2 regions of the Sphingobium sp. ba1 genome follow, and region 1 is predicted to be linked to the other one. Evidence: riboswitches for the same ligand, from Rfam matches in the RefSeq annotation. Region 1 holds a riboswitch; the other holds the start of a gene.
The links. A riboswitch is a leader RNA that binds a small molecule or an ion and turns the genes downstream of it on or off. The one in region 1 is predicted to bind cobalamin.
Positions count from the first base shown of each region.

Region 2: another riboswitch for cobalamin. It lies ahead of IL54_RS00565 (TonB-dependent receptor plug domain-containing protein); the one in region 1 lies ahead of cobW (cobalamin biosynthesis protein CobW).

Region 1 is NZ_JPPQ01000069.1:1,978,860-1,984,037, forward strand. It holds partial or broken gene IL54_RS12660 (TonB-dependent receptor) at 1-1,305, shown strand, start outside; gene IL54_RS12665 (HoxN/HupN/NixA family nickel/cobalt transporter) at 1,387-2,433, shown strand; cobalamin riboswitch at 2,521-2,749, shown strand; gene cobW (cobalamin biosynthesis protein CobW) at 2,932-3,969, shown strand; gene cobN (cobaltochelatase subunit CobN) at 3,980-5,178, shown strand, end outside.
Region 2 is NZ_JPPQ01000006.1:86,923-92,100, forward strand. It holds gene IL54_RS00565 (TonB-dependent receptor plug domain-containing protein) at 1-1,864, opposite strand, end outside; cobalamin riboswitch at 2,070-2,299, opposite strand; gene IL54_RS00570 (ribose-phosphate pyrophosphokinase) at 2,388-3,323, opposite strand; gene IL54_RS00575 (NAD+ synthase) at 3,458-5,116, shown strand.

The DNA.
Region 1 (5,178 bases):
GGCATCTCTCCATGCCTACCGGGCGACATGGCACCCTACCGAGCAAATCCCGGAGCGCATTATCGGCACGGCGTTGTGTGCGGATGTGTTCTGCTCTCCAGATCCTTCCGCGCGGGGTGAGACGACGCGCCAGGTGGCTAACATCGCGGTCAAGCAACCGACATGGCGCGCCAATGTCTATGCCCAGTTTTACGACTGGTCGATGTTGTCGAACCCCACTTACACCGATCCGGATGGCACAAGCGCGCAGATCAAGCAGTTCGACCGGCATTGGGTACTAGGGCTGTCCGCTCAAAAAAATTGGGAAATCGCTGACAGTCTGGCTGTGAGCCTTGGCACCGAAAACAGATACGATGCCATCGGGAATGTTGGTGTCGATCGAACGGCTGTCCGCACATTTCTTGAATCTCTCGGGCACTATCAGGTCGGGGAATTGTCTTCCGCGCTCTACGGCGAAGTCGCTTGGAAACTCTTGGCTGGACTGCGTGTGACAGGTGGTCTTCGCGGGGACTATTATCACTATTCCGTGCGTGCACGAGATGTGGTTGCGGCGTCGCTGGGAGAAGGCAGTGGCTCGGCGTCGATTCTCTCACCTAAGGTCTCGATCGCCTATCAGGTTACGCCGCAACTTGAACTCTACGCCAACTGGGTCCGTGGATTCCATTCCAACGACGTTCGGGGTGCGGTAAACAGGGGCACGCCTGTTCCGGTTCTCGTTCGCGGCATCGGCAAGGAACTGGGGGGACGCCTTCAATTCTCCGGGGTCACGTTAACCGCGACTTACTGGTGGCTGCATGTCGGCAGCGAGCTTCGTTTCATTGGCGATTCCAATGCTGTTGAACGTCGGGTGCCAGTGGGTGTCATGGCTATGAAATCGTCGCCTTCTGGCGGCCGTTCCCGTGGCTTGCGCTTGATGGAAACTATACTGCCAGCCATGCCCGCTTCGACAATGGCGATCACATCCCTAATGCATTTGAGAACGCGGCTTCAGCCGGTGCCGCCATCATTCTTGATCCCTGGGAAGCCAGCATTCGGGTGCGCCACCTCGGACCTTCTCCGCTTGTCGAGGACAACAGTGTCCGGGATCGGGGCAGCACCGTCATGAATGCCCGCGCCGCGTGGACGGGCAAGAAGGTCGAGATATTTGGAGAAGTGCTGAACATCTTCGACAGCCGGGACAAGGACATCGCCTATTATTACGAGTCCTACATCCCCGCCTTTGATGCAGGTGCTCCGGTGGAAGGCCGGTTGAGTCGTGTGGTCGAGCCTCGAACCGTGAGGATTGGCGCAAAGGTCAATTTCTAGCGAAATCCCTTGATGGGCGGCGCTGCAGCACGTCTGCTGCGCCATCCTCCGTTTGTACATTCCTTAATCGCCGAGCCAATCATGCCCCTCACGAAGACACTGCCATCCCTGTCTCTGCGCCTACGAATTGGTGCCTTGTTTGCCGGATTGATCGCCGCCAACATTGGCGTCTGGGTCTGGGCATTCAGCCTGTTTCATGCGCAGCCGTTAATGCTCGGCACCGCTGTGCTTGCCTGGGGGCTTGGCCTGCGCCATGCGGTCGATGCCGATCATATTGCGGCCATCGACAATGTGACGCGCAAACTGATGCAGGATGGTCAGCGCCCGGTTTCGGCCGGCTTCTGGTTTGCGATCGGGCATTCCGGGATCATTGCCATAGCATCGATCATCATTGCGGTGACGGCCAGCGCGCTGTCGCAGTTCGGCGCCTTCAAGGAAATCGGCGGCGTGATTGCAACCGTGATTTCCGCGCTTTTCCTGTTCACGATCGCCGGCATGAACCTGGTCATCCTGCGCTCTGTCTGGCGGACCTTTGCGCATGTTCGTGCAGGCGGCAGCTATGTCGAGGACGATCTTGATCTGTTATTGGGTGGGCGCGGTCTGCTTTCCAGACTGTTCAGGCCGATGTTCCGCCTTGTGAACAAAAGCTGGCATATGGCCCCGCTGGGGTTTCTGTTCGGGCTTGGGTTCGATACCGCAACCGAAGTTGCCATTCTGGGCATGTCGGCCAGCCAGGCCGCCGATGGCCTGTCGATCGGGACAATCCTGGTCCTGCCCGCCCTGTTCGCGGTCGGTATGGCCCTCATCGATACGGCGGACGGCGTGGTGATGCTGGGCGCTTATGAATGGGCCTTCGTGAAGCCGATCCGCAAGCTCTACTACAACATCACAATCACCCTGATCTCGGCCATCGTGGCGATTGTCATTGGTGGAATCGAAACGCTGGCCCTGATTGGCGACAAACTGGCCCTTACGGGTGCCCCATGGCGGATCGCCATTGAATTGGGCGAAAATTTCAATGGTCTGGGCTTCGCCATCATCGGACTTTTCGTGTTCTGTTGGCTGGCGAGTTACGCGATCTATCGCTGGAAGCGGTTCGATGAGATCGAGGTTTCTGTCGTTACCTGATCGTCCATCGTTGCATGAAGCAACATCATCAATTGGCTTGGCTCCGATCTTCGTCTAGGGCGCATGGCGAAGGACGGGTTGATTCCGCCCTTCGATGATCGCGCCGGTGCCCTCGCAAGGGGCTTAATCGGGAATGCGGTGCGGGGGCTTGCTCCCAAATCCGTGGCTGTCCCTGCAACTGTAAGCGGATAGCGCGATGCATATGCTCCTGAACTCAGGGGCGGCCACTGGACAGCGCGCAAGCGCCAAGTCTGGGAAGGCGTGCATCAAGCTGTGACCCGCGAGCCAGGAGACCTGCCGGCGCACCGGTCGCTCTTGCCTGATCCAGGGGATGGTCACGGCACGGTAACTCTCCGTCTGAGCGACGAAGCTGTGTGGCTGGGGCTGCACGGTCGCGTGGTAACGGGTGCTTTGTCGCGCTCGCCCGTCGTCGCGCGCCGACCGGACTTGTCCGGCAAGCCCCGCCGTTTGTCGCTCTGGCGCGCGGAGGAATTGCTTGTGGCCGACCTGTCAAAGGTGCCTGTCACCATCATCACGGGCTTTCTGGGCGCGGGGAAAACCACGCTTATCAGCCACCTGATCCGCAATGCGGGCGGCCGCAGGCTGGCGGTGGTGGTCAACGAATTCGGTACGCTGGGTGTGGATGGCGACATTCTTGCATCCTGCGCCATTCCAGACTGCCCGGCGGAAAACATCGTCGAACTGGCCAATGGCTGCATCTGCTGCACCGTGGCGGACGATTTCATTCCTACGGTCGAGAAGCTCCTCGCGCTTGATCCCCGCCCGGATCACATCCTGATCGAGACATCGGGTCTGGCGTTGCCAAAGCCGCTGCTCAAGGCGTTTGACTGGCCAGCGATCCGCAGCCGGATCACCGTGGACGGCGTGCTGGCGCTGGCCGATGCCGAGGCGGTTGCGGCAGGCCGGTTTGCGCCCGATGTGGCCGCGCTTGACGCCCAGCGCGCCGCCGATCCGAGCATCGATCACGAAACGCCGCTGTCCGAAGTGTTCGAGGACCAGCTTGCCTGCGCCGATATGATCCTGCTGACCAAGGTTGATCTGGCCGGACCCGAAGGCGTTGCCGCCGCACGCGCGATCATCGCGGCAGAGCTTGGCCGCCCGGTGCCGGTGATCGAACTGACCGAAGGCGTGGTCGATCCGCGCGTGATTCTGGGGCTTGATGCCGCCGCCGAGGACGACATCGCCGCGCGCCCATCGCACCATGATGGGGATGATGATCACGAACACGATGATTTTGACAGCGCCGTTATCGAATGGGGCGAAATTGCCGATCCGGCGGCCCTTGTCGCGCGGATCGAAACGCTGGCGCGCGATCACCATATCCTGCGCGTGAAGGGCTATGCCGCCGTTGCGGGCAAGCCGATGCGGCTGCTGGTGCAGGCGGTAGGCGCGCGGGTGCGCCACCAGTACGACCGTCCGTGGCGGCCTGACGAGCCGCGCCGCACCACGCTGGTCGCCATTGCTGAGCACGATCATGTCGATCCAGACGCCATTCGCGCGGTGCTGCTGGCGTAAGGCGCAGGCGATGCACGTCATTTTCCGCGAAACGCACGGGATGGAGGAAACCGCCGTCCCGCAGGATCTGGGGCAAGAGCCTGCGGATCTTGTGGTCCTGTCCTTTTCGGACAGCGATCTGGGGGCGTTCGCGGCGGCATGGCATCAGGCCCGTGCAGACGATGCGACATTTCCTTCGCTGCGGCTCGCCAATCTGGCAGCGCTTATGCACCCGCTATCGGTCGACACCTATGTCGAGCGGACGCTGTCAGGTGCGAAGGCGATCCTGATCCGGCTGATTGGCGGTACGCCCTATTGGAGTTACGGGCTGGAACGAGTGGAGGCTCTGGCCCGGTCGCGAGGCATCGCGCTGGCCGTGCTGCCCGGCGACGGCTGGGAGGACGGGCGGCTGGATGCAGTTTCGACCGTCCCCGTGCCTGCTTTGAGAAGCCTTGCGCAATTGTGCGATGCCGGCGGTGCAGGGGCGGCGCAGGCGGCGCTTGTTGCGCTTTCACGGCTGGCAGGGCTGATCGATACCCCTCCCCAAAATTGCGAGCCGCTGCCTATGGCGGGAGGTTGGCATCCCGACCGGGGCGTCGTCGATCCTGAATCCTTTGCGCGCAATCCCGGACGACCGCTGGTCCTGATCATCTTCTATCGTTCTTACCTGACCGCCCACGATCTGGACCCGTTTGCCGCCCTGCATGCCGCGTTCGACCGGCACGGCTTTGACGCACTGTCGATCTTCGTCCCCTCGCTGAAAGCCCCGCAGGTGCGCGATCAGGTGGACCGCTGGGTGCGCGGCCTTGGCCCGGCGGCGATCATCAACGCCACCGCCTTTTCCGCGCGTGGCGAAGACGGCGATACCCCGCTCGATGGCGCGGGCGTTCCCGTGTTCCAACTGGCGCTGGCCACGTCGGGCCGCACCGGCTGGGCAGCGGCTTCGCGCGGGCTGTCCCCCGCAGACCTCGCCATGCACGTGGTCTTGCCCGAAATTGACGGCCGGGTCTTTGCCGGGGTCGCCAGCTTCAAGGAAGCGGGTGCGCGCGATCCCGCACTAGGTTTTGCCCGCACCGTCCACCGCGCCGATCCCGACCGGATCGAGGCGATCACTGCGCGCGTGGCAGGCTGGATCGCCCTTTCGCAAAGGCCGGTTGCCGATCGGCGGGTTGCGCTGATCCTGTCGACTTATCCCGGCAAGGCATACCAGATGGCCCACGCCGTGGGGCT
Region 2 (5,178 bases), on a different contig from region 1:
GCACGCCGCCATAGGCCGACAGGCCGAGCGTCTGGGTGCCGTAGCTGACCTGATACCATTTATCGAACAGGTTGATGACGCGGCCATAGAGTTCGATCCGGTCGGTGATGCCATAGGAGGCGAGCAGGTCGACCACCGTATAAGCCTCAGTCGCGCCGCCAAAGCCCGACGAGTCGCCATCATGATAGCGGACCCGCGCGGTCATCGATGCGCGTTCGGCCGGGGTCAGGATGACCGATGTGGTGCCGGTATAGCGCGGGCGGCCGCTGTTGACATAGGTGCCGTCCATCTCGCGATCGATTTCATGGTCGGTATAGCCATAGGTCTGGCTGACACCGAGCCAGGGCAGCGGCTGGGCGGTGACGCCGACCTCTATCCCCTCCGCACGGGTGCGGCCGAACTGGCCATAGCCGCCAAAGGGCGGACGGCTGCCGTCGAAGTTGATCTCGTTGGTCTTACGGGTGAAGAAATAGCTGACCTGCGCGGTCAGGCCTTCGGCCAGCGCGAGGTCGAAGCCGACATCGCCGCCCCGGCTGGTTTCGACCTCAAGGTCTGGATTGCCATAAGTGGGGTCGAACAATTGGTAGAGGCCCGGTGCCTTGGCCCCGGTGCCATAGCTGGCGCGCAGCTTGAGCGCGCCGAGCGCATAAGCCAGCGTGCCGCGATAGGTGTCGAACGTGCCGAAGCGGCTATTGTCGTCGACCCGCGCCGCGCCGGTCAGGGTAAGCCCCGCGACCGGCCGCAGCGCGATTTCGGCATAGGCAGAGCGGGTGTTGACGCGGGCGGGGAAGGCACCGGAAAAGCTGGTGATCTGGGTCGTCTTCTCCCGCTCATAATTGCCCCCTGCGGCCAGGCTCACGGGGCCGGTGCCGCCATAGGCGAGGGCCAGCGTCAGTTCGTCCTTGGTGCCGCGGAACAGGTCGCCTTCGGCCCGGTTCCAGGTGCCGAAATAGCGGCGGCGCGCGGCATAGCGGCTGGCCGTCAGGTCGGCGGTGAACTGGCCGTCCAGGCTCTTGTAGCTGGCCTGGCCCGCGGCGGCATAGTCGCGTGTTTTGGCGGTATCGTCGCTGTCGGACGTCGTATTGTCGAGATCGCTAAAGGCATCGAACCAATAGCCGATCGCCTGTAGCGACAGGGTTTCGGTAGCCTGATAGCCGACCCGGCCGCTAAAGCCGTAACGGCGATATTCGTCCTTCTCGGTTGCCGACCCTGCGGGGCTGGCAGTGCGCGGATCGGCGAGCGAGGGGCCGTCATGGCGATAGCCGGTGGCGCTTAGGCGGAAATCGAGCGCGCCGCTCTTGCCCAGCAGCGAAGCGCCGCCGCTGCGCATGCCATAGGAACCGGCTTCGGCCTCGGCATTGACCTGCAGCCCCTCTTCGGTCGCGCGCTGGGTGATGATGTTGATGACGCCGCCGACCGCGTCGGAGCCATAGAGCGAGCTTTGGTTGCCGCGCAGGATTTCGACCCGGTCGATGTCACGGCTGGTCAGATGATCGGCCTGGAACTGGGTGCTGATCGCGCTGGGGTCGCCCAGTTCGATACCGTCGATCAGCCAGAGAATCTCATTATTGTTCGATCCCCGGATGCGGACGCTGGTCAACTGGCCGGGCCGGTCGGACGTCGTCTGCACGCCGGGCGCGTCCTGCAATATGTCTTTGAGGAAGATGATCTGGTTGCGCTGGATATCGGCGCGGGTGATGATCGACACCGCGCTGCCGATTTCGCGCGCTTCGCTGGTGACGCGCGAGGCGGTGACGATGATGGGGGTGCTGTTGCCGCTCAGGTCCGAAATCTGTTCGGGGGCCTGCGCGAAAACGGGGCTGGCAGCGCTGAGCGCCAGCAGGGATATGCCGTATTTAACCATTTATAGTCTCCTCCCGCGCCGAGCGATATCGGGCGGTGGAGCATGTCGATGATAGGCGCATGGCCCGCCGATCGACGGCCGACGCAGGGCGACGAACCGGCGCATATATAGCCCAGCGTCCCACGACGGTTGCGGCCCCGGCCGCCTTCCTGTCGTCGCTCAGACGGAGAGTTACCGTGCCACGGCCATCCCCTGGACCAAGGCAAGAGCGACCAGAACGCCGGCAGGTCTCCTGGCTCACGGGTCATGGCGTCATGTACGACCTTCCCAGACGTTTGACGGTCCAGTGGCTGCTTCCTTCGAAGAGGAAGCTATGTACATCACGCTCACCGCTTACAGTTGCAGGGACAGCTGCGGCTTTGGATGGTGTGACCCATCCGCACCGCCTTCCCTTTTAAGCCTCGATCAAGAGGCACCGGCGCGATCTTGCCCGTTGCGCTCAAGCGAGCGCTACGGACGGCAGCCCGATAGCGGGCGGCACGGCATCATGCAAGGCGGCAATTGCCGCCCCGGCTTCATGCTGTCAGTCGAACAGGCTGGATACCGAACTTTCATCGGCAATGCGCTTGATCGCTTCGCCCAGCAGCGGGGCGATGGGCAGGTGGCGGACCTTCTTGGCGGTATTGACCGCATCGGTGCCCTGGATCGTGTCGGTGATCACCAGTTCCAGCAGGTCGGACGCATCCACGCGCGCGACCGCGCCGCCCGACAGCACGCCATGGCTGACATAGGCGACCACGTCTTCGGCACCCGCCGCCTTGAGCGCGGAGGCCGCGTTGCACAGCGTCCCCGCCGAATCGACGATATCGTCGATCAGGACGCAGAAGCGCCCGGCGACATCGCCGATGATGTTCATCACTTCCGATTCGCCCGCGCGCTCGCGGCGCTTGTCGACGATGGCGAGCGGGGCGTTGTCGAGCCGCTTGGCCAGCGCCCGCGCACGCACCACGCCGCCGACGTCGGGCGACACGACCATCAGGTTGCGATCACCAAAGCGCGCCTGGATATCCGCCGACATGACCGGCGCACCGAACAGATTGTCGGTCGGAATGTCGAAGAAGCCCTGGATCTGGCCCGCATGCAGATCGACCGACAGGACGCGGTCGGCGCCCGCCTTGGTGATCAGATTGGCGACCAGCTTGGCGCTGATCGGGGTGCGGGGGCCGGGCTTCCGATCCTGCCGCGCATAGCCGAAATAGGGGACGACGGCGGTGATTCGCTTGGCCGACGCGCGTTTCAGCGCATCGATCATGATCAACAATTCCATCAGATTGTCGTTGGTGGGATAACTGGTCGATTGCAGCACGAACACATCTTCGCCCCGGACATTTTCGTGGATTTCCACGAACACTTCCTCATCGGCGAAGCGGCGGACGCTGGCGTCGGTCAGGGGAATTTCGATATAGTCGGCGATGGCGGCCGCGAGCGGCTTGTTCGAATTGCCGGTCATGAGCTTCATGGCCAAAACCCCCTGAAATGAAAAGGCGTGACGAATTGATGACGCTGGGTGAAACGCCGCCCCTGTAGCGGCGCGGGGTCGCGGTGGAAAGGCGCTTTTGCGCCAGCCGGAAAAATGCATTAGGGGCCGCGTCCATGACCGACAAACTCGTGATCGCCCTTGCCCAGATGACCCAGTCGGTAGGCGACCTCGCCGCCAATGCCGACGCGATGCTGGAATGGCGGGCGCGGGCGATGGATGCGGACCTGATCGTCTATCCCGAATTGCAGCTGATCGGCTATCCGCCCGAAGATCTGGTATTGAAACCCGCGCTGGTCGAGCGCGCCAATCAGGAACTCGACCGGCTGGCGCAGGCGACCGGCGATGGCGGCCCGGCAATGCTGGTCGGCACCGTGGTCGCGGCGCAGGGCGTATTGTTCAACGTCGTCGCGCTGCTGGAAGGCGGCGCGGTCACCGCCATCCGCCAGAAGCGCGAACTGCCCAATTACGGCACGTTCGATGAAAAGCGCCTGTTCGCGCCCGGCCCGCTGCCCGCGCCCATCGACTTCAAGGGCGTGAAGATCGGCGTGCCGATCTGCGAGGATATCTGGTTTCCCTTCGTCACCGCGCATCTGAAGGCGCAGGGCGCGGACATATTGATCAGCCCCAATGGCAGCCCGTATGAGGTCGACAAGGATGACCGTCGCACCAATGGCGTCGCGGGGACGCGGGTGCGCGAGACCAATCTGCCGCTCGCCTATCTCAACCGCGTCGGCGGGCAGGATGAGCTGGTGTTCGACGGCGCGTCCTTCGTGATGAACGCCGACTTGTCGATCGCGCACCAGCTGCCCGACTGGGACGAAGCACTGGTGCTGACGATATGGGAGAAGCAGGCCGGACAGTGGGTCTGCCTGCCCGGCGATCGCCATGTCCTGGATGACCGGCCGGCCGACATTTACAATGCGATGGTCCTGGGTCTGCGCGATTATGTGAACCGCAACCGTTTTCCCGGCGTCGTGCTGGGCCTGTCGGGCGGGATCGACAGTGCGCTGTCCGCCGCCGTCGCGGTCGATGCGCTGGGCGCCGACCGGGTATGGTGCGTGATGATGCCCTCGCGCTTCACCAGCCAGGACAGCCTGGACGATGCCGTCGCCTGCGCGCGGCTGCTGGGCGTGCGTTACGACAGCATCCCCATCGAACCGGCGGTCGGCGCGTTCGACACGATGCTGGGCGATGTATTCGCCGAGCGGCAACGCGACCTGACCGAAGAGAATATCCAGTCACGCATCCGGGGGCTGACTCTGATGGCGCTGTCCAACAAATTCGGCCACATGCTGCTGACCACCGGCAACAAGAGCGAGATGTCGGTCGGCTATGCCACCATCTATGGCGACATGGCGGGCGGCTATTCGGTGTTGAAGGACGCCTATAAGACGACCGTGTTCGACCTGTGCCGTTGGCGCAACGCGAATGTCCCGACGCTGGGCGAAGACTTTGGTCCCGCTGGCCCGGTGATGCCGGAGCGGGTGATCAGCAAGCCGCCCAGCGCCGAATTGCGCGCCGACCAGCGCGACGATGACAGCCTGCCACCCTATGAAGTGCTGGACCCGATCCTATACGGCCTGGTCGAGGAGGAATTGTCGGTCGAGCAACTGGTGGCGCGCGGCTTCGAGCGCGAGACCGTCGCCCGGATCGAGCGGCTGCTCTATGTCGCCGAATATAAGCGCCGCCAGTCGCCCCCCGGCGTGAAGCTCGGCACCCGCAACTTCGGCCGCGACCGGCGCTATCCGATCACTAATGCGTTTAGAACATGACACCCCAAACTCCGTTCGGGCTGAGCTTGTCGAAGCCTCGTCCTTCTTCTGAAGAAGAACAG